DNA from 3 places in the Ruminococcoides intestinale genome. Region 2 is predicted to be linked to each of the others. Evidence: predicted binding sites of a transcription regulator. Region 2 holds the regulator's gene; each other region holds the start of a gene.

Region 1 (10,046 bases), on a different contig from region 2:
AATTGCAAGCTTTGGATTGAGTAAAAGCATCTGCAAAATTTCTGCTTTTTTCTTTTCACCGCCCGAAAAACCTACATTTAGATCACGCTCGGAATATGACGGATCCATCTGCAAAAGCTCCATAGCCTCCCTGAGCTCTTTTTTAAAGTCCCAAAGGCGGATTCTTTTGCCACGGTTCTTTTCAAGAGCATTACGAATAAATGATGAAAGTGAAAGCCCAGGAACTTCAAGGGGACTTTGGAATGAAAGAAAAATTCCGTCCTTTGACCTTTTATCGGGTGTTTCATCGTTAATGTTTTTTCCGTTAAAAAGTATTTCGCCTGAATTAAGCGTATATTTAGGACTGCCCATAAGTGCAAATCCAAGCGTTGACTTGCCTGCACCGTTAGGTCCCATAAGCACATGCGTTTCACCTTTGTTTATACTAAGATTTATATCGTGCAGAATTTCCTTTTCCTCTACACTTACAGTCAAACCGTTTACATCAAGTAATTTGTCTGCCATTTCATAATCCCACCTTGTTATATTATCAACCCACCAAAGGAGTGGATAATTAAAATATAACCTTTTCAACCCATTTTGTCAATGGGTTGGTATTGCATTTTTATCGTTTTTTGTATATAATCAAGGTATATAAGCAAAACAGGCTTACAAAATATGCAAGCCTTGCCAAAAGGGGATAATTTTATGCTGATTTCAAGTAAAGGTCGTTACACGCTGTATGTGCTTGTCGATCTGGCAAAAAACGGGCAGAACAGATATATTCCGCTCAAAGAAATTGCAGAAAGACAGAATATTTCCAAAAAATATATGGAAGGCATACTCAAAACCCTTGTTGACCGCAATCTGCTTGAGGGCGTAAAAGGAAAGGGCGGCGGATATAAGCTGACCAAAGAACCAAAAGATTATTCACTCGGTGAAATTCTCAGGCTTACGGAAGGCGACCTTGCATCTGTCCCATGTACTTCAAAAACTCACGAACATTGCAATCATATGGAATCGTGTCCCTCACATCCTATCTGGCAACAGCTTGACAATTTAATCAATAATTACCTTGACAGTGTAACTCTTGCAAATTTACTTAATAATGAATAAAATAAATACGCACAACCTCTTTGCTTTTGTGAAGATAATGTGCTATAATAACAATAGACAGATATAATTTAAGTTATTTTTGCACAAATTAAGCTGTCACTACGAATCTATCAGCAAAAGCAGGTGATTTTATGGCTTTCGATACATTTGACGAGGGTATTAATCCCGGTGGAATGAGAAGCAAAAACGAAATTAAAACCTTGATATGTTATTTGTATAATTCCGTAAAAGAAAATATAGACAAAGGAATTGTCATACAGGCAATTCTAAAGCAGGGACTTGCCAATTATTTTGAAACAAGTTCCGCCTTTGACGACCTTGTTACAAACGGTAACCTTGTGCCTGCCGATGATGAACACAAAACATATGCGCTCACGGAAAACGGTGTTGAAATTGCAAAACAGCTTGACAGCATTCTTGCGTACTCTATCAAAGAAAAGGCATACGCTTGTGCGGTTAAGCTCCTTGCCGTAAAGAAAAATGAGATTGAAAACAAGGTTGATATTGTAAAAAGTTCAAACGGATTTACTGTTAAATGTTCGGTGTCCGGCGGTGATATGGATTTGATGAAGCTTGATGTTTATGCTCCCGAAATGGAACAGGCTCTTATTCTCAAAAAAAATTTTCTTGACAACCCGAAAAAAGCGTACAAAATTATGCTTGCACTCCTGACCAAAGACAAAGAAACCGTTGGTGAGGCTCTTGAGGAACTTTACGGCATTGTATAAAATTTCATACAAACAATTAAGGGGCTGTCGATGTGACCGCCCCTTCTGTGATTATTCAGAAAAAAAGATTAAGACCGAGCATAAGCGTTACTCCGGGTATTCCTCCTATTATTGATACCAAAAGTGATAAAAGGCTTATGGGCAAAGTTACGCCCGTAAAAGCTCCCGTCAAATTGACCGCAAACAATGTTGCCGCTCCCAAAGTCATTGAAAGCAGAGAGCGTTTGAACGGATGCTTGTTTTTGCCGAGAAAGTGCAAGATTGCGAAAGTTATAAATGTTACAAAAATAATCAGACATATTCCCCACCAAGGCATTTTTAACAACTCCATATAAAAAGTAAAACCGCCAGAGGATTGCCCTGACGGTTAATTTTATGCTGATTATTAAGTTAATATGCTTACAGTATACCGAACTTTGAAAGCACATTAAGTGCAATTACAAAAATTACGAATATTGCAGCAAAAACTTTTGTCCAGCGTGAGAGGAACGCATCAATCGAACGAGCCTTATTCTTTGAGAAATAAGAATCGGCAACACCTGTTACAGCACCGATACCCTGCTGATTACCCTCCTGAAGGATAATTACAACGATAATGGCAACAGATACGATTGCGAGCAATACGCCTAAAACAATGCCCCAAATGCTCATTTTTATCTTCCTTTCATTTAATAAATACGAATAAAACAAATTCTGCTTTAATAACTGTTTTATAATACCACATAAACACAGCTTTTTCAAGAGATATTACAAGATTTTTATTAATTTTTTCAAAATCAAATCAGCGAAAGCTGTTCGTCTTTTGAATCATCGTTCACGGGCAACGCACCTCTTGCAGGAAGTGAACCTGTTCTGTAACGCTTTGGATTTGTAAAAGTACCGTCTTTATAGCGTTCTATGCTAAAAAGTCTGTGACCTTTTTGGGGCTTGAGAACGGCAACACCCTGTGTTGAACGGGTTGTTTTGAGAGCGAGTGCACCCGTGTGAACAAGGAGCATATTTCCCGATGACGCCTTGAAGAGTACCTCTTCGTCCTCAGGTATATAGAGAAGTCCGACAAGCGGAGATTTGTCGGAATATGCGCCCGTGAGCTTTTTACGGTTAGTCTTTGTTGCGTAGGATTCAAGCGGAACTTTTGCAGCCTTGCCGTTTTCAAAAGCAAAGAGCAGCATACCCTTGTAATCTTTTGTAACAACCATTTTCACAGCATTTTCGCCTTCATCAAAGCCAAGCTTTGCGGCAACATAGTCACCGAGTACGCTTGCCTTTGTCTGTGCAAAATCATCAGCCTTTGCCTTATACACCTGACACTTGTCTGTAAAGAACAAAAGGTCGCAGTTGTTTGTGAACTCAAGCTCCTGAATGATTTCGTCACCGTCTTTGAGCTTTTGTTCACCGCTCATTCTGAGCGACTGCGGAGTAATCTTCTTGAAATATCCCTCTTTTGTAAAGAAAAGATTAACAGGATAATCGGGAATCTCGACTGTCTCTTCCTCATATCTTGCAACATCGTCATAGATTATGATACTCTTTCTCGGCTGACCGTATTTCTCGGCAATTGATTTGAGTTCTTTGACAATGATTGTCTTGATTCTTGCCTTGCTCTTTAAAATTTCGTCAAGCTCGGCAATCTCTTTTTCAAGGTCTTCAAGGTCTTTTGTACGCTTTAAAATGTATTCACGGTTAAGGTGACGAAGTTTTATTTCGGCAACATATTCAGCCTGTATTTCGTCAATTCCGAATCCAATCATAAGGTTTGGCACAACATCGGATTCTTCATCGGTTTCACGAACAATCTTTACTGCCTTGTCAATATCGAGAAGAATTTTTTCAAGACCTCTTAAAAGATGAAGCTTGTCAGCTTTTTTGTTGCGGTCAAAATATGTTCTTCTTCTGACACACTCAATTCTGAAAGCAATCCATTCTTCAAGCAACGCCTTTACACCGAGAACTCTCGGAACACCTGCAATAAGCACATTGAAGTTGCAGGCATAGGAATCTTCGAGTGTTGTAAAGCGGTAAAGCTTTGTCATAAGCTTGTCGGCATCAATGCCACGCTTGAGGTCAATTGTAATTTTAAGTCCGTCAATACCTGTTTCGTCACGAATATCGGAAATTTCCTTGACTTTACCCTGCTTTACAAGGTCGATTACCTTTTCAATGATAACCTCACAAGTTGTTGTGGCAGGAATTGAAAGTATATCTATACAGTTTGCAGACTTGTCATAGACATACTTTGCACGGAGTTTGATACTTCCTCTGCCGGTTTCATAGACTTGATTGATGACATTTTCGTCATAGATAATCTGACAACCGCCTGTAAAATCAGGAGCCGGCAGAGTTGACTTTATATCATGGTCGGGATCACGGATTAGTGCCGCTGTTGTTTCGCAGATTTCACGCAGATTGAATGAACAGATATTTGACGCCATACCAACGGCAATACCTGTGTTTGCGTTTACAAGTACAGACGGAAATGCAACCGGCAAAAGTGACGGTTCTTTCATTGTATTATCGTAGTTATCTACAAAATCTACGGTATCTTTGTCTATATCACGAAACAGCTCGTTGCAGATTGCGTCAAGCTTTGCCTCAGTATAACGGGATGCCGCCCACGCCATGTCACGGCTGTAGAATTTACCGAAATTACCCTTTGAATCTACATACGGATGCAAAAGTGCCTCATAGCCCCTTGAAAGACGAACCATTGTGTCGTAAATTGCAGAGTCGCCGTGAGGATTGAGCTTCATTGTTGCACCGACAATGTTTGCCGATTTTGTTCTTCCGCCGTTCAGAAGTCCCATTTTGTACATCATATACAGGAGCTTTCTGTGCGATGGCTTGAACCCGTCGATTTCGGGAATTGCACGGGAGAGAATTACGCTCATTGCATACGGCATATAGTTCTCTCTGATAGTGGAAACGATTGGCTGTTCCACTACTTCACCCGCACCGTTGATTACACCGTGAGTTTTTGACGGTGAAGTTCTGCGGGGAGTCTTTGAAGATTTTTTCGCCATTTATTTCCACCTCCAATCAGCTTACATCAAGCTGGTCAATATATTCGTTGCCGTGTTCTACTATATAATCTTTTCTTCCCTGAAGATTGTCACCGAGAAGAACATCAAAAATTTCCGCTGTCTGTTCTGCATCGGCAGGAAGAACCTTGATAAGTCTGCGTGACTCGGGGTTCATTGTGGTAAGGTTCATCATATCGGGTTCGTTCTCACCAAGACCTTTTGAACGCTGAATTGTGAATTTCTCCTTGCCGAGCTGTTCAATGAACTTATCCTTTTCAACTTCATCGTATGCAAAATAAACATCGTTTTTGGATGTAATTTCATAAAGAGGCGATTCGGCAATAAACACCTTGCCTTCTTCAATGAGTGTAGGTGTAAGTCTGTAAAGCATGGTAAGTAAAAGAGTTCTGATCTGGAAGCCGTCAACATCGGCATCGGTGCAGAGAATAATTTTGCTCCAACGAAGTGCGTTCATATCAAAGCTTGAAAGATTCTTGTTTGCTTTTGACTTAACCTCAACACCGCAACCGAGAACCTTGAGCAAATCGGTAATGATTTCGCTCTTAAAAATCTTATCGTAGTCGGCTTTAAGGCAGTTAAGTATTTTACCTCTGATTGGCATAATCGCCTGAAAATCGGGGTTTCTTGCCTGTTTACAGGCACCGAGAGCAGAATCACCCTCTACTATGAACAGTTCACGCTGTTCCGTGTCTTTACTTCTGCAATCGACAAATTTTGCAACACGGTTTGTTATGTCGAGATTGCCCGAAAGCTTTTTCTTTATGTTAAGTCGTGTTTTCTCAGCATTTTCACGGCTGCGCTTATTGATAAGCACCTGTTCGCAGATTTTTTCTGCCTCAAGCGGATTTTCAATAAAATAGACTTCAAGACTTTGACGGAGAAATGCAGTCATAGCGTCCTGAATACCCTTGTTTGTAACCGCCTTTTTGGTCTGGTTTTCATATGATGAAACACTTGAAAAAGACGAAATAACGCACACAAGGCTGTCCTCAACATCGTCATACTTGATTTTGCTTTCGGTTTTGTTATATTTATTATTTTGTTTTAAGTAGCTATCAATCTGGTAAACAAAGGCATTCCGCACCGCCTTATCGGGAGCGCCGCCGTGTTCAAGCCAGCTTGAGTTGTGGTAGTATTCGGTGAGATGCACTTTATTTGAAAATGCAACCGAGATATCCATTTTGCACTTATATTCGGGCTTATCGTCACGGTCACGGGTTTTAACCTCGGTTTCCCAATGCTGAATTGAGCTGAGTCCGTTTTCACCGACTACCTCGGCAACATGGTCAACAATACCGTTTACATAGTTATAGCTTGTCGTATCAAAGCTTTTGCCGTTTTGATTGCGGAAAACAAATTCAATTCCTGCGTTGACAATAGCCTGTCTTTTCATTATGTCAAGAAAATATTCGGGCTGAATGTCGATATCCGTAAAGACTTCGAGGTCGGGTTTCCAATGAATTTTTGTACCCGTATCCTTTTTGCTGTACGGCTCTTTTTTAAGCTTGCCGACAATCTCGCCTTTTTCAAAACGGAGAGTGTATCGGTAGCCGTCACGGCGGATATCAACATCCATATACTCGGAGCTGTACTGGGTTGAACAAAGACCGAGGCCGTTCATACCAAGGGAAAATTCGTAGCTTTCACCCTCGCTGTTATTATACTTGCCGCCGGCATAGAGTTCGCAGAAAACCAGTTCCCAGTTGTAGCGCTTTTCGTTTTCGTTGTAGTCAACGGGAATTCCTCTGCCGTGATCTTCAACCTCAATTGAGCCGTCGGAATAGCGTGTAACTGTGATTTTTTTACCGTAACCCTCTCTCGCCTCATCTATTGAGTTCGAAAGAATCTCAAACACGGAGTGCTGACAGCCGTCAATACCGTCCGAGCCGAAAATTACGGCAGGACGCTTACGGACACGGTCGGCACCCTTTAGCGTTGTGATACTGGTATTATCATAATCGGTGGTTTTCTTTCTTGGCATTTTACTCTTCCTTTATCATTTTTCACCACGCAGTTTTTTGATTTTGTCACGCAGATATGCGGCGTGTTCAAATTCAAGCAACTTTGCGGCAGCTTTCATTTCCTTTGTCAGTTTTTCTATCAACTGTTGTTTCTGTGCCTTTGAAAGCTTTTTTGTATTTTTAAATTCACTGTCATCGTGAGTAGAAATTTCAAGTATATCGCTGACCTTTTTGACAATAGTCTTTGGAACGATGCCGTGCTCAACATTATATTTATTCTGAATTTCACGGCGGCGCTGTGTTTCGGTTATTGCAACCTTCATTGACGGTGTTACGCTGTCGGCATACATAATAACCGTACCCTCGCTGTTTCGTGCGGCTCTGCCGGCAATCTGAATAAGCGAACGGGTTGAACGGAGAAATCCCTCTTTGTCGGCATCAAGTACGGCAACAAGAGAAACCTCGGGAATATCAAGTCCTTCACGCAGAAGGTTGATTCCGACAAGAACATCAAATTCTCCGAGTCTTAAATCACGGACAATCTCCATTCTTTCAACGGTGTCAATGTCATGGTGCATATAACGAACCCTGATACCCAGCTTTTCAAGATATGCGGTAAGGTCTTCCGCCATTTTCTTGGTAAGGGTTGTGACAAGTGTTCTTTGATTTTTGGCTGTACGGATATTGATTTCGGACACAAGGTCATCGAGCTGACCTTCGGTTGGTCTTACCGAAATTTCAGGATCAAGAAGTCCTGTAGGTCTGATAATCTGCTCTGCAACAACAGCCGATTTTTCAAGCTCAAAATCGCCCGGTGTTGCGCTTACATAAACAGCCTGATTTATTTTTGAATAGAATTCGTCAAAGTTGAGCGGACGGTTATCAAGTGCAGACGGAAGTCTGAAACCGTAGTCAATAAGGCTCTTTTTTCTTGCATAGTCACCCGCAAACATTCCCCGTACCTGTGGAAGCGTTACATGGGACTCATCGACAAAGAGCAGAAAATCATCGGGGAAATAGCTTAAAAGCGTGTACGGCGATGAGCCCGGCGCTCTGCCCGACATTATTCTTGAATAGTTCTCGATACCCGTACAAAATCCGATTTCCTGCAACATTTCCATATCGTACCTTGTACGCTGTTCAAGTCGTTGTGCCTCAAGGAGCTTTCCGTTTTCACGAAAATATGCAAGTCTTTCCTCAAGCTCCCTGTCAATTTCCGCAAGAGCCTTTTTCATCTTATCTCCCGACACAATGTAGTGTGACGCAGGATAGATTGCGGCATGTTTCAGAACAGCTTTGAGTTCGCCCGTAAGCGGATTGATTTCGGAAATTCTGTCGATTTCATCTCCGAAAAATTCGACACGGATTATAGAATCGTTTGATGCGGCAGGGAAAATTTCAACCACATCACCACGAACCCTGAATTTATTACGGGTAAAGCTTACATCATTGCGTTCATACTGCAGTTCAACAAGCTTTTTTACAAGCTCGTCACGGGACTTTTCCATTCCGGGACGAAGTGAGATTACCATATTACGGTAGTCAATAGGATCGCCCAGGCTGTATATGCAAGAAACCGAGGCAACAATAATTACATCTCGTCTTTCGGAAAGTGCAAGCGTTGCGCTGTGGCGGAGTTTATCAATCTCGTCATTGATTGAACTGTCTTTTTCAATATAAGTATCCGTCTGTGCAACATATGCCTCAGGCTGATAGTAATCGTAGTATGACACAAAATATTCAACCGCATTTTCCGGAAAGAACTCTTTGAACTCACTGCAAAGCTGAGCCGCAAGAGTTTTGTTGTGTGCAAGCACAAGTGTCGGTCTTTGAACCCTCTGAATAACATTTGCCATTGTAAAAGTTTTACCCGAACCCGTTACACCGAGGAGCGTCTGTTCACGGTTGCCTGCATTTATACTGTTTACAAGCTTTTCGATTGTCTGCGGCTGGTCGCCTGTCGGCTGATATTTTGAATGAAGTTTAAATTCCATAATACACATCACATTCCAAATACGGATTTTTTATTATGTTTCCTGTTACAAGGCTCTTTATTACAAAAGTCCTGTAACAGAAAACATATCCGAACAAAATTTCGATTTTAATTATAGAACAGATGTTTTAAATTGTCAAATGTTTCTTTTAAAGAACATTATTACTTTTCATAATAGAAGATGTTCCCCGCAAGCCTGCTTTCACGGAGAGAAACATAATCATCATCGGTTATTATGAAATGGTCGATAAGCTCAACTCCGACAGTTGCAAGCGTACTCTTCAAAACTATTGTTGTGTCAAGGTCACTTCCCGAAGGCAGAGCTGTTCCGCTGGGATGATTATGTGCTATAAACGCAGTTTTGGCATTGTGACGAAGTGACAAATCAACAATTTTTCTGACGGGCATATCGGATGAATTGAGTGAACCTTTTGAAATTATATCAAAATAAATCATCTTGCCCTTTGCATCACCGAGCATGAGAGCGACACATTCGTTTGTTCGACCGATAAATTTTGCTTTAAATATTTTACCGAGATTTTCATAGTCGATGATATTATCATGTGACATCTTTGATTCGGTATAAAGCCTTGCCATTTCGGGCAACATTTTGAGCAATGCGGCGGCATTTTCAGACAGACCGAATTCCTTCATAAGCTCGTCAATCGGAGCGTCACACACTCCGCCGACAGTGATATAACGGTCAAGCAGACGATGTGCAAGAGGATTTGTGTCCTTTCTCGGAATAGCATAGTAAAGGAACATTTCAAGAGCCTCGTGCGTTTCAAACACATCAAAGCCGTTTTCTATGAACTTTTTACGCATTCTTTCACGATGACCGCTGTGTTCGTTATCGGTTGTCCGTGCCATATTATCCCCACCGCAAAATAAGTTTTTTCAAACTTTGGGGGCGGATAAAACCGCCCCGACTGATTAATATTAATAATTAAAAGCTGTTATTCCTTTACGCCGTACTGCTCATAGTAAGCGTCAATAGCGGCTTTGAGCTTGTCGTCAATAATAACCTTGCCCTTGTATTCCTTGTTGTAAAGGTGTTCAACAACCTCTGCCATTGTTACGATTGCAGTTGTTTTAAGGCCGTACTTTTCTTCAATCTCGGAAAGTGCGCTCTTTGTACCCTTGCCACGCTCCATACGGTCAACGGAAACAACAAGACCGATTGGGTTTACATCGCCCTGAGCCTTGATAATCGGGAGAGTTTCTTCAA
Region 2 (10,046 bases):
TTACCTGCTGTTGCAAGAACTTCCTGAACACCGTCGCCCATTTCGATGATAGATACATCGAATGTACCACCGCCGAGGTCATATACCATAACCTTCTGGTCTTTTTCTTTATCTACACCGTATGAAAGAGCGGCTGCTGTAGGCTCGTTGATGATTCTCTTAACATCAAGACCTGCAATCTTACCGGCATCCTTTGTAGCCTGACGCTGTGCGTCTGTGAAGTATGCAGGAACTGTGATAACTGCCTGTGTAACTGTTTCACCGAGGTAAGCCTCTGCATCTGACTTAAGCTTCTGAAGAATCATTGCTGAAATCTCCTGCGGAGTGTAGCTCTTGCCGTCAATTGTTACCTTGTGAGCAGTACCCATTTCTCTCTTGATTGATGCAACTGTTCTGTCAGGGTTTGTGATAGCCTGACGCTTGGCAACCTGACCGACCATTCTTTCACCGTCTTTTGAAAAAGCAACAACAGACGGAGTTGTTCTTGCGCCTTCTGCGTTAGCGATAACTACAGGCTCGCCGCCTTCGATAACTGCTACGCATGAGTTTGTTGTACCTAAATCTATACCTATTGTCTTAGCCATGATAAATTCCTCCAATTGAATTTTTAATTGTTTTTGTTTGTGTGTTTTCTGCTGAATATTTATATATGAAATCAGTCACAGTTGGCAACCTGTACCATTGCGTGACGGATAATTTTGTCACCGATTTTGTAACCCGTCTGATAAACGGCTGCGATTGTGTCGGCACCGAGGTTTTCGTCCTCAATCTTTGAAACCGCATTGTGCAAGTTCGGATCGAATGCATCGCCTGCTTTGCCGTAGGACTCAATCTTTAGCTTTTCAAAGCTCTCTGCAAGCTGATTTGAAATAAGCTCAATACCCTTGATGATATCGGGATCGGCGTCTTTCAGATTAGCAAGAGCAAGCGTTACGCTGTCTGCAACGGGAAGAAGCTCGATACAAGCCTTTGAAGTTGCATCGTCATAGATTGAAAGCTTTTCGTTTGCCGTTCTTTTACGGTAATTGTCGTACTCGGCGGCAAGTCGCATATACTTATCCTTCTGTGCCGAAAGCTCATCTTCAAGAGCCTTGATTTTATCCGCATTTTCATTCTTTGCAGGCTCTTCGGTATTTTCAGTCTCGGTTTCTTCTGCGACTGTTTCTTCGGAAACCTTTTTCTCTTCGGTTTTCTCGGATTTTTTCTTAGTCATCTTTATCCTCCTTCAAGGATTTTTATTTATCATATTTCTATCAGCTCATCAATAAGAGTGCTAACGCTTTCGGACACACATTCAAGAATTGAAATTGCTCTTGCGTAGTCCGTTCTCACGGGTGCTATCACCGCAAGCACACCTGACGGATTGCCGTCAAGTCGGTATCGTGTGGAGATTACCGCACTCCCTGCAAGCTCTGTTCTGCTGTTTTCGCCGCCTATGCTGACGGAGGTGTCAAGCGGAAGATTTTCAAGCATTTCCGCAAGGTCGTGTCTGTTGTTCAAAAACTCCATAACATTTCGTGCGTTAAGAAAATTGACATCGGACATAAACAACGGCTTTGTCACACCGCTGAGATAAACGCTGACTTCCTTTGCCGTTTCACAAGCCTCCATAATTGCCACAAGCACTCCCGGGGTAAACATCGAAAGTTCACCGAGCCTTGCCGCCGCTGTCTGTATGAACGGTCGGTTGACCGATGAAAGCTTCATTCCCGAAAAGATTTCGTTAAATGCCTTGTCAAACACGGTCAAAAGTTCGGGATTCAAAAGGAAATCGCAACGAAACAGCTTTGTTTTTATGATTCCGTTTGAGGCAATCACAACAGCCATTGCCGTGTGCGAACCCGTCTGAACAAATCTTATTCTGTGGATTCTGCTTTCCTCACCCGAAGGTGTTGTTGTTACCGCCGTGCAGCCTGTCAGCCTTGAAATAACACCGCTTGCCTCTTTGAGAATACTCTCGGGGGAATCTGCGCTTTTGTAAAGCTCGGATTCAACATATTCCCGTCCGCCTTGGGTTACGGGGGTAATTTTCATCAAATTGTCGATGTAGTATCTGTAGCCCTGCAGCGTTGGAATTCGTCCTGCCGAGGTGTGCGGCTGAACCAAGTAGCCTTTATTTGTAAGGTCTGCAAGGTCATTTCGCACCGTTGCCGATGAAACCTCAAGTCCCGTTTCGTTAATCAACGCTTTTGAACCAATCGGCTCGCCTGTGTTGATATAGCTTTCGATTACTGCCGATAATATTTTCTTTTTTCTTTCAGCCAGCTCCATACCGTTCACCTCATTTCGTGTCGGTTTTTGCTGTTTTAGCACTCTCAATAGGTGAGTGCTAATTGCTATACTCATAATATAATACCAAAGTCAGTAAAAGTCAAGCGTTTTTGAAAAAATTTTTCGTTTTCAGAAAATCTTCACATAACACGGTTTGACATTGTGCCGAGGATACTCTATAATCTACTTATCAGTAATGTTTAAGGGTGAATTTTATGGGCGAATTTCTTCAGAATATGTATGTATGGCTTTGGGCGGCTCTTGCAATATTAATGATTATCGTAGGAATCAAATATCGCCACGAACATCAGGGCTTGCTTGCAGTTTTAATGGCTGTGTTTTTTATCTTCATGACCGTATGGTACGGACTGCGAACCTTTGCAGGCTACCCAATGTTTGAGGGTACGCTTAATATCATCTTCCGTTGCATCCTCGGCGGTTTCCTCGTTGCGCTTGGTTTGATATATTGGTTTATAAGAAAAAGAAAATAACTATATATGTATAAAAAACAAATCGGACAGCAGATTTTATTTCTGCTGTCCATTATTTTTATGTTCATATTTTTTCGTTCGTGTAGATAGTTTGCAATGTTTAAAAACCAATTATGCCCGAGCGTGGCATTGTAACTGTTTGCACAATTCTGTAGGGGCGTTCATTGGACGCCCGCCACTAACGGCACAATATTTATGTTAAATCAAATTATATAAATAAAACAAAGTTACCGTTATTCTGTAGTGGCGAACCTCGTTCGCCGCTACAATCAAACATTTACTCCCATATAAACTAAAAAAGTCGGGCAACAATGTTTTGCATTTTGCAAACTTGCTACCCGACCATAATTTTCCATTTTAAATTTTCAACTTTCAATTTTACTAAAGTTCGTCCGCTTTAAACGCTGTGTAGCCCTCATAATAATAGCTGTGGTCAATGCCTTTCATGTACATCTCACGGCTGTCAATTTCATCGGTCAATGCGTTTTTCAGAACATATTTTATCTCGATATCCCGTATGGGACTGCGCTCCATTGCAAGCAGATAATCTTCCTTGTCAACCTTGCTCCAGTCGATAACCTTGCCGATTTCCGTTTTCAACATATGGCCAAGCCAGATTCGTGCACTGCGACCGTTGCCCTCTCTGAATGGGTGCGCAATGTTCATTTCGACATACTTTTCTATAATCTCATCAAAATTGCTCTGCGGCATTTCATCAATATTTTTCAAAGCTGATTCAATGTACATCAAAGGTGCAAATCTGAAATTGCCCTTTGCAATGTTTACGGTTCTCAACTTTCCCGCAAAATCGTAGATTTCATCAAAAAGGTACTTGTGGATTGTCTGTAATGTTGAAAACTTTCCGCTTTCAAGGTTGTCAAGAATGTGATTTTCAAAAAGCATTGCCGCCTTTTTCTTACTGATTCGCTCCTCTTCACGAGCAAGCTCCGCAGAAGAAGTCAATCCGAGTTTGTTCTCAAGCATACAAGCACCTCACTTTACTATATATATTGTATCATAGTGCAGATGATAATTCAATTTTTTAGTTTATGTTTATTTTAGTTCGTGTAGATAGTTTGCAATATTAAAAACTATTATGCCCGAGCGTGACTTTGTAATTGTCAGGTTCGTGTTTATTTTAGTTCGTGCAGATAGTTTGCAATATTTAAAAAACTATTATGCCCGAGCGTGGCATTGCAATTGTTCGGTTCGTGTTTATTTTAGTTCGTGCAGATAGTTTGCAATATTAAAAACTATTATGCCCGAGCGTGGCTTTGTAATTGTTCACCGCTGCAGTGTTGCAATTAATTTGTCCTTAAACGACGAAAGCACCGGGCTTGCGGCGACCCGGTGCTTTCTTATGTTCTTTAAAAAATGAGGGGTACAATTACGAGTCTTTGTTCAGACTCGCATTGAGGAGGGTAGAACAATTATACTCTGACGGATGCGGTTCCGTCTTTTTGAGTACGCTTATATTAAACAATGCAAATATGAAAACTGTGTGAACCCTTTTTGAAATCGGAATGAAAAGCATCTGTTTTTTCTGTTAATCAATCAAAACTCAAATAATTTCTTTATTTATTCGACGAAATAAAAAATTTTTTTAAAAATATAAAACAAATGTTTGATTTTTCCGAAAATATATGGTACAATCATACTGTAATTACAAACAAGGGGCGTTGCGATATGAAACCTTTAAGCAAAAGCCAACAGAAAATTTTCGATTATCTAAAAGAATGTGCAGGCGAGGGCAGAGTTCCGTCAGTTCGTGAAATCTGCGAAGAAACGGGACTGAGTTCAACATCAACCGTTCACCACCACCTCAAGGCACTTGAAGAAAAAGGTCTTATTTCACGAGAACACGGCGTGAACCGTTGTATTCAGATTAACGGCATGGAGAAAAACACCGATGTTCCCGTTTTGGGCAGAGTTGCGGCAGGTTATCCGATTCTTGCCGTTGAGAATATTGAATGTTATGTGCCTGTTCCCGACAGCTTAAAAAGGGGCAGAGAGCTTTTTGCTCTGCGTGTTCAGGGCGAAAGTATGATTAACGCAGGCATTTTCCCTGACGATATTTTAATTGTTCACCGCACACCTGTTGCGGAGAACGGCGAAATCGTTGTTGCGCTTGTCGGTGACGAGGCGACCGTAAAGCGTTTTTACAAGGAAAACGGTCACTTCAGACTTCAGCCTGAAAACGACAATTTTGAACCGATTATAGTTGACGAAGTCGCTTTGCTCGGCAAGGTGATCTCGCTTGTAAGATATTTTGAGTAAAAGGATTAGCATACAGCTTTGAGAGGAAGTGATAAAATGCGTGACTATGTGATTTACGATATGTACACAGATGACAGAATGTTTCGTTACGAGGTCTATAAGCACCCGAACGGAATGTATGAAGTGTGTGTTCAGTCGAGAGAGGCGGAGGATTTTGCCGTGAACGAGCAGTACCTCTACTGCGACATTCCCGAAGAAGTCACACATTTTACCGACACCCTCGAAAGAGCTATAGAAATCGGCGATTGCAAGCTGTATAGACTGAGTGCCTAAATCAATATAAAGTCAATCAGGAAACATTTTCAGCTGTGTTTTTCCATTTTTGTTATATTTTTTATGAATGCAATTAGTCTCAAAAAAGATTGATATTATTGAATTTATAGAATATAATAATGGCAAAGGATTAACTTACTTTCAATAATTTTTTTAACAATGTTATAAACACAAGGTGGTTTCAATATGTTTGAACAACTTATAAATAAAATAAAAACACTTTCTGACGGTGAATTTAAACAGGCAACCATTGAAATACAAGAATTTATAAATCAAATACCTGATGATGAATTTAAAGCAATAGTTAAGCAAATAGGAATCATACCAGAAAATATCCCGCATGACTCCACTGAGGAAAAATTGTATTCTAAAACATCGGACATAGTTTTAGCCCGATGTTTTAGAATGCTTGGTTTAGCATCAAAAGCGTTAGACGAACGAGCTGATAGTGCAGATATCTTAGCCGAAAGTATTTCAGGATATAACTATAGTTTAGTCGCTGATGCTAAATGTTTTCGCTTAAGTAGAACTGCAAAAAATCAAAAAGATTTTAAGATAAGCAATCTAAGTAACTGGAGAGGTTCTGAAAATGAATATGCCGTTTTAGTAGCACCTTACTTTCAGTATCCTCAATCAACAAGCCAAATCTATTCAAATGCACTTGATAATAATGTTTGTTTACTATCATGGGAACACATATCAATTATGCTTGAACGGAATGTAAAAGAAACAACCTCTTTCAAATTAGAATCTTTATGGGATGCTTCTTCTATGATTGCTAGAGACAAATCCCTATGTTTTGCAAATGCTAAAAAATGCTTTTTGCCAAAAATGGATATGTATGTCGCAAAGAAATCAGGGATTTCAAAATCCGGCTATGACAAGATACTGTCTAAATATAAAGAATTCATTATAGATAGAGGAAAAGATGAAATAAAATATTGGAATAATTGTATTGCTGAAATCAAAAAATATACAAAAGAACAAGCCATTGATGAATTAATTAAATCAAAAAAATTGCAAGAAAAAATAAATGTAATTACATTATATTTAGATAAATTGAGCAGGTGAGAAAAATATATGGGTAGAATTGAATTAGGAGATTCCATAGAACTAATAAAAAGTATAGAAACCGAATCAGTGCATTTAATTTTGTCTGATATTCCATATGGAATAAATTACGAAGAATGGGATGTTATCCATCACAATACAAACCGCTCACTTTTAGGAAAAAGCCCAGCACAAAAAAAATCAGGAAGTATATTTAAAACTCGAGGAAAACCTTTAAATGGATGGTCACAGTCAGATAGAAATATCCCAGTAGAATATTATCAGTGGTGTTCATCATGGTCATCTGATTGGTTTAGAGTTTTAAAACCTGGTGCTAGTTGTTTTATTTTTGCGGGAAGAAGAATGGCTCATAGATGTATATGTGCGATGGAAGATTCTGGGTTTATTTTTAAAGACATGCTTTCTTGGGAAAAAGATTCTGCGGCATATAGGGCTCAACGGGTAAGCTGTGTTTTTGACAGACGAGGAGATATTACTAATAGTGCAGCTTGGGAAGGGTGGAAAATAGGTAACCTCCGACCTTTATTTGAGCCCATTCTGTGGTTTATGAAGCCTTATCCACAAGGAAGCACTCTAACCGATAATATTTTAAAATATGAGGTAGGAGCTTTTAACGAAAAGAAATTAAAACAATTGACCTCATTAAACGAAGGTTTGGAAATATGTTCTAATATATTGAAAGTTAAAACCCAAAAATCTGATCGAGGTTTACATCCAACACAAAAGGCCGTTGAGTTAATGGAAATATTAATATCATTAGTCACCAAGGAAGGTCAGACGGTTTTAGATCCATTTTGTGGTTGTGGAACAACATTAGTTGCCGCGAAAAAACTCAATAGAGAATATATTGGTTTTGAAAAAAACGAAGAATATTATAATAATATTTTGTTAAGAATGAGAGATGATGAAGAATAGCGAAAACACTAATTTAACCACTTTTTTACATTTAATTCAACAAATTACATACGAAAAGGTCGGAAAGCACTTAAACTTTCCGACCTTTGGTTATTACTGCTATTCCTATTTTTAATCTGAATTTACGATTTTCTATACTTTGGCGGTTCGATTTCATAGACATTGTTGCCGTTGCTGTCGATTGCAACTATGCACGGAAAATCTTCAACCTCATATCTGCGAACAGCCTCTGTGCCTAAATCTTCATAGCAAAGAATCTCCTCGCTCTTGATACTCTTGGCGATAAGCGCCGCCGCACCGCCGATTGCGACAAGATAAACGCCCTTGTTGCGAACAATCGCATCGACAACTTCTTTATTTCTTGCGCCTTTGCCTATCATTCCTTTGAGTCCGAGGTCAAGCAATGACGGAGCGTACTTATCCATACGATAGCTTGATGTCGGACCTGCAGGACCTACTGCATAACCGGGCTTTGCAGGAGCAGGACCTACATAATAGATAAGCTCGCCTTTGATGTCAACGGGAAGTTTTTCGCCCTTCTGAATCAATTCATAAAGTCTTTTGTGTGCAGCATCTCTGCCTGTGATGATTGAACCCGTGAGCAGAACGCTGTCGCCTGCTTTAAGATTTTTGATATCTTCGTCCGTAATCGGAAGTGTAATTTTCTTTTCCACAGCTTTTCCTCCTCAGATCGTTGCACTTGCGTGTCTTGCGGCATGGCAACAGATGTTGACCGCAACAGGCATTCCTGCAATGTGTGTGGGTGAAGTTTCGATATTCACGCCGATTGCAGTTGTATTGCCGCCAAGTCCTGCAGGACCGAATCCCATTTTATTGATTTCGGTAAGGAGCTCGTCCTCAAGCTGTGCATAGCGTTCATCTTCATTTTTGGAATCAATCGGACGGAAGGTTGCTTTTTTTGCAAGCTGGGCGGCTCTTTCAAAAGTACCGCCGATTCCGACACCGACAACCATAGGAGGGCAGGGATTTGGACCTGCCTGAAAAACAGTATCAAGAATAAACTGCTTAACGCCCTCAATGCCCTTTGACGGGGTGAGCATTTTTATCTGCGACATATTTTCACTGCCGAAGCCCTTGCCGCCGGCGGTAATTTTAATCTGATTTCCGCTGACAATTTTTGTGTGGATAATTGCAGGAGTGTTATCCTTTGTATTGATTCTGTCGAAAACAGGATCATTTACTACACTCTTGCGAAGGTAGCCGTCAATATAGGCTCTGCGAACACCCTCGTTGACAGCCTCATCAAAACTGCCGTCCTCAATAACAACCCTGTCACCGTATTCAACAAAAAGAACAGCCATACCCGTATCCTGACAAAGCGGAACTTCTTCACGAGCCGCAATTTTATCGTTTTCGATAATCTGTGAAAGTACACTTTTGCCTACAGGCGAGCTTTCGTTATCCCTTGCGGTTTCAAGGGCGCACATGATGTCTTTGCCGATAAAATAGTTGCAGTCGGTAAACAGCTTTTTAACCGTATCGCATACCGTCTGCGCCTTGATTTTTCTTATTTCCATATCCGAACTCCTTAATGTGAATTTAGCACCAAATTTTAACACTATACATTATAATTTATTTTCAACGGTATTTCAATAAGAAATGAAATGTGGTATAATCATTTTAACGGATTGTTATAACAGTTGTGATTTGAAGTGCAGCGGCGAACCGTGTTCGCCCCAACAGTGTGGTACGAAGAATTACGATATTACGCTCGGGCATAATATGTGTTTTTAATATCATACTATCTTCACGAATAGGGTACGGCGGCTCGCCGTGCGATACTTCACCAACAAAATTGAAAATTAACATAATTTTATCACATTCGGATGATAGAGTAACAGTCGGAATACACTGCGTCTTAACCGACGCTTATAATTTTAATAAAAGGGGCGTACAAAAATGAGCAGGATACTTGTTGTTGACGATGAGGCAAGAATCAGACAGATTATCAGAAAATATGCCGAATTTGAGGGCTTCGAGGTTGAAGAAGCCGTTGACGGTATGCAGGCAATTGAAATTTGCCGTAAAGAGGACTTTGACCTTATCATAATGGATGTTATGATGCCTGAGCTTGACGGCTTTTCCGCTTGCAGGGAAATCAGAAAATTCAAGAAAACACCTATCATTATGCTTTCGGCAAGAGGCGAGGAGTACGATAAAATTCACGGCTTTGAGCTTGGCAGTGACGACTATGTTGTTAAGCCGTTCTCGCCAAAGGAGCTTATGATGCGTGTTAATGCCGTAATCAAGCGTTCACAAGGCGCTCAGAACGAAGAGAATGTGAAGAAGGATGTATTTACATACGAAGGTCTTTCGGTTGATTTCTCAGCCAGAATCGTTACAATTGACGGCAAAAGAATTGAGATGACGCCAAAGGAATACGAACTCTTTTTCTATATGGTAAAGAACAAAGGACTTGCACTCACCCGTGAAAAGCTTATAAGCGAGGTTTGGGGCTACGACTTCTTCGGTGACGAAAGAACGCTTGACACACACATTAAGCTTCTCAGAAAGAGCCTTGGCGAATACAGCAGATGCATTGTAACGCTTCGAGGGGTGGGTTACCGTTTTGAAACAATCTAACAAACGATTTGACCGCCATTATCTGCCGTTGAATTTTAAGCTGTTATGCTATTTTCTTCTGTTCGGATTTGCAATTGTGATCGTGTTGTGGGTGTTCCAGACCTTTTTTCTTGAATCGTTCTACACGGCAACAAAATCTTCACA
Region 3 (10,046 bases), on a different contig from region 2:
GCGGAATTATTGCGGCGCTCTCACTCGTTTTTATGATGATGACATCTCTCGTTCCAATCGGAACATACGCTTTGCCCTGTCTTGCAGGAATTCTCATTTCCTGCATAGTTGTTGAATACGGTTATGGATGGGCAATCGGTGTGTTTTGTGTAACTGCCGTGCTTTCAACGCTCCTTGCCGGCGATAAAGAGGCTGTTATATATTTCATTGCACTTTTCGGCTATTATCCGATTTTAAAGGGTGCTTTTGAATTTAAAATCAAAAACAGGGCAGTTCAATACATACTCAAGTTTGCGGTATTTAATGTTGCCGCCATCGGTTCGTTCTTTGTCGCAACATGGTTGTTGTCAATTCCGACAGATGAATTTACCGTTTTCGGTTTTTATGTTCCGTGGGCATTTTTGATTGCCGGAAATATTTTCTTTTTGCTCTATGATTATGCAATTACCGTCTTTGTTATGCAGTATGTTCGCAGATTAAGAGGAAAAATATTCGGTAATTTTCACAAGTAATTATAATTCAAAGAAGTTTTGAGAAGGTGGACCTAAATGAAAAAGCAAAAATTGTTTGTCCGCATAGTCTGCATAGTCCTTGTGGTTCTTATGGCAGTATCGGTAGGTGCTGTTGCAATAACTGCATTTTCGGCTAATGCGGCTCAATCAACCGAGGAGGTTTCCGCAAGCGTATCAGCAGGCGCATCAGGCTATATAAATGCGTCGTATGTAAATCTGAGAAGCGGTGCAGGCACGAATTATTCGGTTATAACCTGTATGGCAAAGAACACAAAATTTACTTTTGTTGACGGAAAGCTCTATAACTCAAAGTGGTACAAAATCAAGCTTAAATCAAATTCAAAGACAGGCTATGTTACAAAGGAATATGTTGCCGTAAGTTCTTCGGCAACGGCATCAAGCGTAACAGGCTATGTTTCTGATGATTATGTAAATCTCAGAAGCGGAGCAGGCACAAATTATTCTGTTGTTGGTTGCCTGAGAAAGAACACTAAGCTTACTTTTGTAAGCACTTCACTCTACAACTCCGCCTGGTATAAGGTTAAGGTTACTTCAACTGCTAAAACAGGTTACATAAAAAAAGACTATGTAAAAATTAACAGTTCAACCCAACCTGCAACAAAGGCAACACAACCTACAACAAAGGCAACCAAACCTGTAACTCAGCCGACTGCGTCAGCGTCAACCGTAAGCGGTTATATAACAGACGATTATGTAAATCTCAGAAGCGGTGCCGGTACAAGATATTCTGTCGTTGAGTGTATGCGATTGAATACAAAGGTTACTTTTGTAAGCACAAAGCTTTATAACAATGATTGGTATAATATTAAGCTTACATCAAATTCAAAAACAGGCTATGTAAAGAAAGACTATGTTAAGATGAACGGTCAGACACAGCCTACAACGACTCGGCCTACAACCACAAAACCGTCAACAGGTTCATCTGTTAAACTTTCCGTATCAAGCAAATCAATTTTCACAGGCAACAGATTTGCAATTACTGCAACAGCGTCCGGAAGTGTTTCATGGTCAAGCTCAAATACAGGCGTTGCAACCGTTGACTCTCGTGGTATTGTAACAGCCAAGAAAGCAGGCTCTGCAACAATTACTGCGAAAAGCGGTTCGCATTCTGCAACCTGCAAAATTACCGTAAAATCCGGCTCATCTGTAAATATATCCAACAGCAATGTAAATCTTCCGTGGCAGAAGTCAATGCTTTTGAAATCAAGAACAAGCGGTGTCACATGGTCAAGTTCAAATACAAAGATCGCAACAGTTAAGAACGGTGTAGTTGACACGGTAGGCAAGGGCTATGTAACAATCACAGCCTCAACATCATACGGTGCGGCAACCTGTCTCATTCATGTTATGCCGAGGGAAAGCGTGCGTTTCTGCTATGCGTCACCAAACTCCGCTCCGCTTAATTCAAATGTAAGCTTTAAGGCTATTACCGACACAGGCAGGGTAGGCGTGTATTTTGTAGTTACAAACGGCTCAACCTCTTATAAGGTAACCGCAACAAGCAAGGTTAAAGACGGTAACTCCTATATCTGGACAGGTACACAAAAGCTTTCAAAATCAGGCAAATGGTCTGTTAAGGCATATTCTAAATTTAAAACCGAATCAAAGTATTACACCACGGCAGGCGGCGGTGAGGGCGAGGTGTTTGTAACCTCAACAACCAATAAAACCACCACAGCTTGTGCCGAGCGCAGAGCGAGTGACGAGGTAATCAAGCTTATTGCAAACTATGAGGGATTTCTCTCAAAAGTCACAGCAGACAGCATTACAACCGATCCTACACTCGGTTACGGCAAGGTTGTAATTTCAGGCGAACAGTTCTACAACAACATAACTTCAAATCAGGCATATGCTTATCTTTGCCAGACCGTGAACAAGGGCGGATATACCACTACAACAAATGCCTACCTTGTAAATAACGGTATAAAGTTCAATCAGCAACAGTTTGACGCACTTGTGTGCTTTGCATACAATGTAGGCAGCGGTGTGTTCTACAATGATTCCGAACTTCAGTCTGTTCTCTTGAACACAGGTTCAAGCGGTACTATCAAAGCAGGCGCTTCGGGTACGGTTACAGGTTCAGATGTAAACCTCAGAAGAGGTGCAGGAACTAACTACTCCGTTGTTACCCGTATGAACTACGGAACAAAACTTAAATTTGTTGACGGCAAGCGTTATAACACAAACTGGTATAAAGTTAAGCTTTCAAACGGCACAACAGGATATATCCACAAGGACTATGTTTCTGCTTCGGGCGGTTCAAGAGATTTGAATAATGTCAATAAGCAGAACCTCATTGATGCACTTTTGCAGTACCACCATGCGGCAGGTTCTTGCTATTGGGGACTTTTGTACAGAAGAGTTGACGAGGCGGAAACATTCCTCTACGGCGATTATGACCGTGACGGTCAGCACAATTATCACAAATTCCATTTCTCATGTTACTCAAACCCGAGTTTCGGTATCTGATATTAATTTTTGCAAAGAAGGTCTTAAAATGAAAAAGATAGGTTTCATAGGCGCAGGCAATATGGCAACAGCCATTATAAAAGGTCTTATGGCACAAAACGACGGCAAGGCTGATTTTATCAATGTTTTTGATGTAAGCGAAGAAAAGTGTGCCGCTATGAAAAATATGGGTGCAAATGTAATGACATCTGCCGATGAAATTGCAAAGAACAGCTCAATTGTTGTTCTTGCAGTCAAGCCACAGAATTATCCCGAAGTTCTTGAGTCCCTCAAAAACAGCATTACAACAGCCAAAACCGTAGTATCAATTGCCGCAGGCATATCTATTGCATATGTAAGAAAAGGTCTTGAGTGTGACTGCCCTGTTGTAAGGGTTATGCCTAATACGCCTCTCTTGCTCAAAAAGGGTGCAACAGCCCTTTGTCCGTCTGAGAATATCAGCGATGATGACAAAACTATCGTTTACAATATGTTTGCAGGCAGCGGTGTTTGCGAATATATTGACGAAAGCCATATGAATGAAATAATTGCGGTAAACGGCAGCAGCCCTGCTTATATTTATCTTTTTGCAAAGGCTATGGCTGATTACGCAAAGAATTGCGGAATCGACTATGACAAGGCCATGAACCTTGTCTGTGCAACTCTTGAGGGTTCGGCAGCAATGCTCCGTGACAGCGGTGAGCCTGTTGAAACACTCATAGACAGGGTTTGCTCAAAGGGAGGCACAACAATTGCCGCTATGGATAAGCTTAAAGAACATGGCTTCTATGAGGCTGTTCTTGACGGCATGGACGCTTGTACAAAGAGGGCAGAGGAGCTTGGCAAATAATTTTGCCTTAACATAAAATGAATACATTCCTCATATATTTTAACGGACAACCAATGAGAGGAATGTATTTTATGAAAAGCATTGTATTTTCTTTTAAAAAGCGTTATCTTTTTCGCAGATCAAAGGGAATTTCACCGTCTGATGTCAGATTTTTTATAAGGCGATATTCCGTGGTGCTTATCTTTGTTTCGGCTTTTCTTACCGGACTTGTTTTCGGTTCAATTTATGCATCCAAAGCCGATAAGCAAATGCTTGATTCCCTTGATTTTCTGTTTACTACAAATCTTGATGCAAGGCTCGGTCAGAATGCCGTCAGCACATTTTGCGCCTGCTTTGCATCTGATTTTATATTTCTCACAGTTGTATTCCTCTTGGGACTTGCACCGTGGGGAATACCGTTTTTGCAGTTTGTTTCAGCATTTAAAGGCTTTGGAACAGGACTTACTGCGGCATATCTTATTATTACATATTCACTTAAAGGAGCAGGTTTTTATCTGCTTGTTGTGTTGCCGGGAACATTTTTGTTCTGTTTGGCACTCGTAAAGCTGTCGGCATATGCTTTTGAAATTTCAAAACAGATGTTTTTCAGCTTAATCGGTCATTCTCATCAAACAAATTCTTTGAAAAATGAGGTGATTGATTTTTGTTCCCAATCTGTTTCGGCACTCATAATGACCTTTTGTTCAACTTTGCTGGATACGGCTTTGTGGTGCTTGTTTTCGGGAGCGTTCAATTTTTAATTTTGGAGGGCGCTATGGCATCGGAAAAGAACGCTGTAGCATTGACAGGATTTTTCTCGTCATTGTTTCACAATTTACCACGACTTTTGCTAACGAATGTGCTTTTTGCATTGCCGTTTGCCGTAATATTCGGAATTTTCTTTTTGATTAATACACTTACGGGTATTAATTCAATGTTTATATATTTTCTTACGATAATTCCGCTTTTTCCGTTTTATGCCGGCGTAACTCAGGTTACTTCCCATATGGTAAGGGGAGAGGAAAATGTTGATGTTTTCTCAAATTTCATCGGCGGAATAAAGGAAAATCTGCTCAGATTTCTCATACACGGCGTTGTGATGTATGCCGCTGTTTTTATCAGCTACTACTCAATTGTTCTTTATCTCGGACTCGGTTCAAAGAACGGAATGTTTTATGTTCCGCTTGTTATTTGTATTTTAATTGCAATTTTCTTTCTGTTTATGTTCTTCTATGTTCCGCCTATGACGGTTACTTTTGATATCAAGATGAAGGATATTTACAAAAACAGCGCACTTATGACAATCGGTGAGCTTAAACACAATCTGTTTGCAGTTTTCGGAATTTTTATTTTATTCCTTGTTTGCGCAACGGTGCTTATGTGCAGTTTTACTCCGGTACTGCTCATCATTTTCACAATTGTTCTTGCATTGTTCATTGTTCCGTCAATTTTATCTTTTATAATCAATTCTGCAGTTTATAAGAATATGTATTCAATGATTGTTGACAAGGATTCAAAGAGCAAAACAATTGATAAGAAAATGGAGAACAGACGCAAAGGTCAGTTCCGTGATGATGAAGAGCCTGTCGTAGAAGATTATTCGGATCTTGAAATTGATGAATCGGCTGACGGTGATGAATTTATTTTCTATAACGGAAAAATGATGAAAAGAAGTTATCTTTTAAAGCTTAAAAAAGAGGCTGAAGAAAGGAAGAACGCAAAATGAGCGGTAAACACGCAGTTAAAAGTTCAAAAAAATCATTGATAATAATTATTTGTGTTGTTGTACTTGTTGCAGTAATTGCAGGTGCGGTTATCCTGTTTATGAATCTTTCGGGTAAAAATAATAATTCGGCAACAACAGTACCGACTGTGGCTGCTTCAACAACCATCGGTAATACAAACTTAACACAGAATGTTTCCGACTCTGTATCCGAAACCACACAGCCTGCAACCAAATCGGGTGAAGCTTCACAAGAGCCGACAGAACAGGGATACACAGCCGAAACATCTTCAAATGACAGTGAAATTGTTGTTCCGACAATCAGCGGAGAGAAGCAAAAGCCAAAATTCAGTGCAACTCTTATTCCGTACTATGCAAAAGATGAAAATTCTTCTGAAGAATATTCTTTGAGAGATCTTTTCGGCTCTGCTTATTCAGGCGGCGGATTTACTTTTAATGAGGACGGAACATTCATTGACGGAATCACAAGTGCCTCGGCAAATTCAGGTGCGTACATAGTTGAGGGCGACTCCGTTGTAATAACATATTCCAACGATAAAAATGTTATTGCTGCCGTAACCAAATGGAACGGTGATGTTCCTGCTGAAATTACCGTAAACTACGGCGGAATTATTGTATCCTTTAAGTAAAATATCGGTGATTAAATGAGTAAGAAATCTGTTAAAAAGCCTGACTATGCAAAATTTGAGGCTAACAGGGCTGTAAAAAAGAAGAATAAGAAAAAGAAAACAACAGCAATTGTTTCATCGGTTATTGCCGCCTGCGTATTTATCATTGCGGCAATCGTTGCCGTTAATGTGCTTTCACCGTCAGTAACCGCCGAGCTTACCTCATCTGCATGGGTTCCCGAAGGTGCTAAGAATGCGAGTGGTGATGAGGTTGAAATGAGTGAGGTTTACAACACAAATTACAGCGCTTATCAGGGTTCTATGTCATTTTCCGATGATGGCACTTTTACTTTATGGCTTTCGCCGGGAAGTCCGGATGACGGAACTCACAGCGGAAAATATACCGTGTCAGCTTCGGACAAGGTCAATTTGTCATTTGATGACGGAACAAATACTTCCGCCATACTCACACAAAAGAACGGTAAAATTTCGGCTGTTGTGCTTAAATATAACGACTATGAAATAACATTTGTAAAACAGTGAATACTTAAAAAACAAAAGATATACGGTAAAATTTTCTGCCGTATATCTTTTTCATTTTTCTATATTCCGTCAAACAGACTTAGCTGTTCGGTTTTGCTTTCAAACTTATGCAAATACGAAAACACATTTTCGACTCCGAACATAATTCCGTGATTTCTGCAAACTTCTGAAATCCTGTTCATCAGAACATTATTGTTACTGCTTGTAAGCTGATATGAATTTCCGTATGTATAAATGTATCGTTCCTTCATATTCGGAAAGTGTTTGTCAAGCCGGCTGTAAAAATATTCTCTGTCACCGTCACGCAGAGTAAGACCTATGCCAAAGCATATTATTCCACTAACCTTTGCGTCAATGCAATACTTTAAAAGTCCGTCGATATTTTCTTTTGTATCATTTATAAACGGTAAAAACGGAGAAAACCACACAACACTCGGAATACCGTTTTCGTGAAATGCCTTGAGCGTTTCAAATCTTTCTTTAGTAACGGAAACATTCGGTTCAATTATTCTGCAAAGGCTTTCGTCTGCCGTTGTAAGCGTCATCTGTAATACAGCCTTGCTTTTATCGTTTATTTTCGTAAACAGGTCAATATCCCTCATAACAGATGCCGACTTTGTATGTACGGTTACACCGAATCCGTAGCGGTTGATTATTTCAAGACATCTTCGTGTCAGTTTCAGTTCTTTTTCAAGAGGAATGTACGGATCGCTCATCGCACCCGTACCAATCATACATTTTCTGCGTTTCCTTTTTAAAGCGTTTTCAAGCAATTCCGGGGCATTTTCTTTCACCTCAATATCTTCAAATCGGTGATTCATCTGATAGCATTTACTGCGTGCGTCACAATAAATGCATCCGTGTTGACATCCTCTGTAAATGTTCATGCCGTTTGCGGCAGATAAAATTCCCTTTGCTTTGACCTTATGCATATAATCCTCCGCTTATTGTTTGGCATCGACAAACCACCTGTTTTCCTCCAAAAACAGGTATCGTTCTTTGCCGAGAATATGGCAGGTGTAGCGTATTCCCGCACCGCCTGCTTTGAGAGATGCCGCATACCGCACATCGGAAATTTTGTCAATGCGGTATCTCCTTCCGTCATCCCACACAATATATTCGGGGATAAGATCTCCGTCACAATCAAATGTGGCAGTAACTTTAACATACTTTTTCATAGCTTGTTACCTCCATTAAAATCAGAGAAACATCTTTAATTTTTCGCCTAAGATGCATCGTTATCATAAATATCCGACAGGATGAATTGTATGATCCTCCTTTGGGTTAAAATCCGAAAGCTCCTTGTCATCAAGCAAAACGGCAGGGCGAACAGCATAATTGCCGAATCGCTTTTTTAATCTGTCAAGTGTTTTGTCAAGCTGTTCGTTCTGAATAAGTCGCTTTTCATCACGCAAAAGGCTCATCTGGTGCGGCTGATCATCGTGAATAAAATCCGTAACGCTTACCCCGATACTTCTCAGCGGTTTTTCCATTTTATAGCTTTTTTTGAAAAGCTCAATAGCCGCATTTGTTATATCCTTTGTAAGATTTGTGTGGATTTCTGTTGTGTGCTGTCGGTTGAATGACATCAGCTCGTTGTCACGAATCGTAATGCAAACAGTTTTTGCCATAAATCCCTGTTCACGCATTCTTCTGCAAACGCTGTCACACAAAACGAATATAACCTGTTTTACATCGTTAAAGGTTACCATATCTTTCGGCGTTGTGGTTGAGTTACCGATTGACTTTACCTCGCTGTTTTCGTTCATATGGGCAACAGGGGAAGAGTCGTATCCGTTTGCAAAGCCGTAAATTAGGTCGCCCCATTTTCCAAGATATGACCGCAACAGTGTAACATCTGCGGTTGCGATATCTCCAATCGTATAAATGCCGATAGATTCAAGCTTTCTGCCCGTTGCTCTGCCAACATACAAAAGGTCTTTTGCAGGACAGTTCCACACAATATCTCTGTAATTTTCCCGTGTGATTTCGGTTATAGCGTCAGGCTTTTTATAGTCACTTCCGAATTTGGCAAAAATTTTATTAAAGCTGACTCCGATGCTTACGGTTATTCCGAGCTCCTGCTTTATACGGCGATTAATTTCGAGTGCAATCTCTTTGCCGCTCATATTCTTATTGTCGGTAACATCAAGCCATGCCTCGTCAAGTCCGAACGGCTCGATTTTGTCGGTGTATTCACTGTAAATTCTCCTCGCCATTTTTGAAAATCGCTTGTACAAATCAAAGTGGGGAGGAACGGTTATGAGGTCGGGACATTTCTGCTTTGCCTGCCAGATTGCCTCGCCTGTTTTTATATTATACTTCTTTGCAATCTCATTTTTAGCAAGAATAATTCCGTGCCGATTTTCCGCATCACCGCTCACGGCAACAGGTTTGTTCCTGATTTCGGGATGATGCAAACACTCAACGCTCGCATAAAATCCGTTACAGTCGCTGTGAAGAATAACCCTGTCTTTTCTATATTTGCTTTTGTCAATGGCACAATTAATATTCACAACGCATCGCCTCGAACATTTGTTTTTATTTAATTATAGAACAAGTGTTCTATAAAGTCAAGCGTAATTTTGTCGTGTATATTAAAAGTAATGATACCAATGATATTAAAAATATTTCTAAAATACGATTTTTCTTTTAAAAAAACATTGACATATACTTATATAGGTGATAAACTGGTACTAAGGTAGAATGGTTGTATTTAAAAATAGTTAATCAGGGACACAAATATAAATATTATAAAGGAGAAGAGTATGAAGAAAAAAATTAGAATAATTTCGTTGGTTTCATTATTGTTGTTGTCGATTTTTTCCACTCAAAGTGTATTGGCATCAGAGTCTGTAGATGATGAAAACGATAATGGTGGCTATGTTGCAGATGATACGGAACGTTTGGAAGTACCATTTGAACATGACGGGTATTCGTTGACTACGAAATATGACCCGAGAGAAAGTAATCATTTAACAGATATAAGAAATCAAAGCAATGTCGGCATTTGTTGGATGTATGCCGCTGCTTCCACAGAAGAACAATTTATTGCAACACGGTACGGTAGAAAATTTGATGTTTCTGAATTGCATGGTGCAGTTGCTTTATCTGACTGTATTAAAAAAGTAAATAAAAGTCAAATTGAACCGGGTTATTATGAAACTGGCCCTAATAGAAGTTCTACAACTGCAGTAGCTGCACAGTACATAACAAATTGGAATACTCCGATTTTCTATAACGATGTCCATAAGTGGTGCTCAAATATCAGCGAGGCAGAATATCCTTTATCTATTATGCAAACCTTTTATAATAAACACCATAACTGGATTGAAATAAAG

What was found. The regulator LexA, encoded in region 2, represses DNA repair genes until DNA is damaged. The targets are predictions, from matches to a motif close to CNAACANNTGTTNG.
Region 1: the regulator LexA is predicted to act here: its motif matches at 8,935-8,948, upstream of uvrB (excinuclease ABC subunit UvrB).
Region 3: the regulator LexA is predicted to act here: its motif matches at 9,234-9,247, upstream of dinB (DNA polymerase IV).

What each region holds. Positions count from the first base shown of each region.
Region 1 covers NZ_JBBMFQ010000001.1:417,532-427,577, reverse strand. Annotated here, with positions in the region: gene sufC (Fe-S cluster assembly ATPase SufC) at 1-504, opposite strand, end outside; gene WMO31_RS02055 (RrF2 family transcriptional regulator) at 688-1,095, shown strand; gene WMO31_RS02050 (DUF4364 family protein) at 1,227-1,823, shown strand; gene WMO31_RS02045 (pro-sigmaK processing inhibitor BofA family protein) at 1,879-2,139, opposite strand; gene secG (preprotein translocase subunit SecG) at 2,223-2,474, opposite strand; gene WMO31_RS02035 (DNA gyrase subunit A) at 2,600-4,843, opposite strand; gene WMO31_RS02030 (DNA gyrase/topoisomerase IV subunit B) at 4,860-6,845, opposite strand; gene uvrB (excinuclease ABC subunit UvrB) at 6,861-8,819, opposite strand; gene WMO31_RS02020 (JAB domain-containing protein) at 8,981-9,688, opposite strand; gene pyrE (orotate phosphoribosyltransferase) at 9,775-10,046, opposite strand, start outside.
Region 2 covers NZ_JBBMFQ010000002.1:164,941-174,986, reverse strand. Annotated here, with positions in the region: gene dnaK (molecular chaperone DnaK) at 1-584, opposite strand, end outside; gene WMO31_RS04550 (nucleotide exchange factor GrpE) at 656-1,213, opposite strand; gene hrcA (heat-inducible transcriptional repressor HrcA) at 1,243-2,346, opposite strand; gene WMO31_RS04540 (hypothetical protein) at 2,487-2,762, shown strand; gene fic (protein adenylyltransferase Fic) at 3,144-3,746, opposite strand; gene lexA (transcriptional repressor LexA) at 4,449-5,039, shown strand; gene WMO31_RS04525 (hypothetical protein) at 5,076-5,312, shown strand; gene WMO31_RS04520 (HindIII family type II restriction endonuclease) at 5,499-6,383, shown strand; gene WMO31_RS04515 (DNA-methyltransferase) at 6,393-7,298, shown strand; gene WMO31_RS04510 (Fe-S-containing hydro-lyase) at 7,421-7,972, opposite strand; gene WMO31_RS04505 (fumarate hydratase) at 7,985-8,830, opposite strand; gene WMO31_RS04500 (response regulator transcription factor) at 9,219-9,902, shown strand; gene WMO31_RS04495 (sensor histidine kinase) at 9,889-10,046, shown strand, end outside.
Region 3 covers NZ_JBBMFQ010000001.1:404,326-414,371, forward strand. Annotated here, with positions in the region: gene WMO31_RS01955 (hypothetical protein) at 1-512, shown strand, start outside; gene WMO31_RS01960 (SH3 domain-containing protein) at 549-3,002, shown strand; gene proC (pyrroline-5-carboxylate reductase) at 3,031-3,831, shown strand; gene WMO31_RS01970 (stage II sporulation protein M) at 3,903-4,571, shown strand; gene WMO31_RS01975 (DUF624 domain-containing protein) at 4,586-5,536, shown strand; gene WMO31_RS01980 (hypothetical protein) at 5,533-6,183, shown strand; gene WMO31_RS01985 (lipocalin family protein) at 6,199-6,705, shown strand; gene WMO31_RS01990 (SPL family radical SAM protein) at 6,765-7,637, opposite strand; gene WMO31_RS01995 (hypothetical protein) at 7,650-7,883, opposite strand; gene dinB (DNA polymerase IV) at 7,947-9,221, opposite strand; gene WMO31_RS02005 (lectin like domain-containing protein) at 9,474-10,046, shown strand, end outside.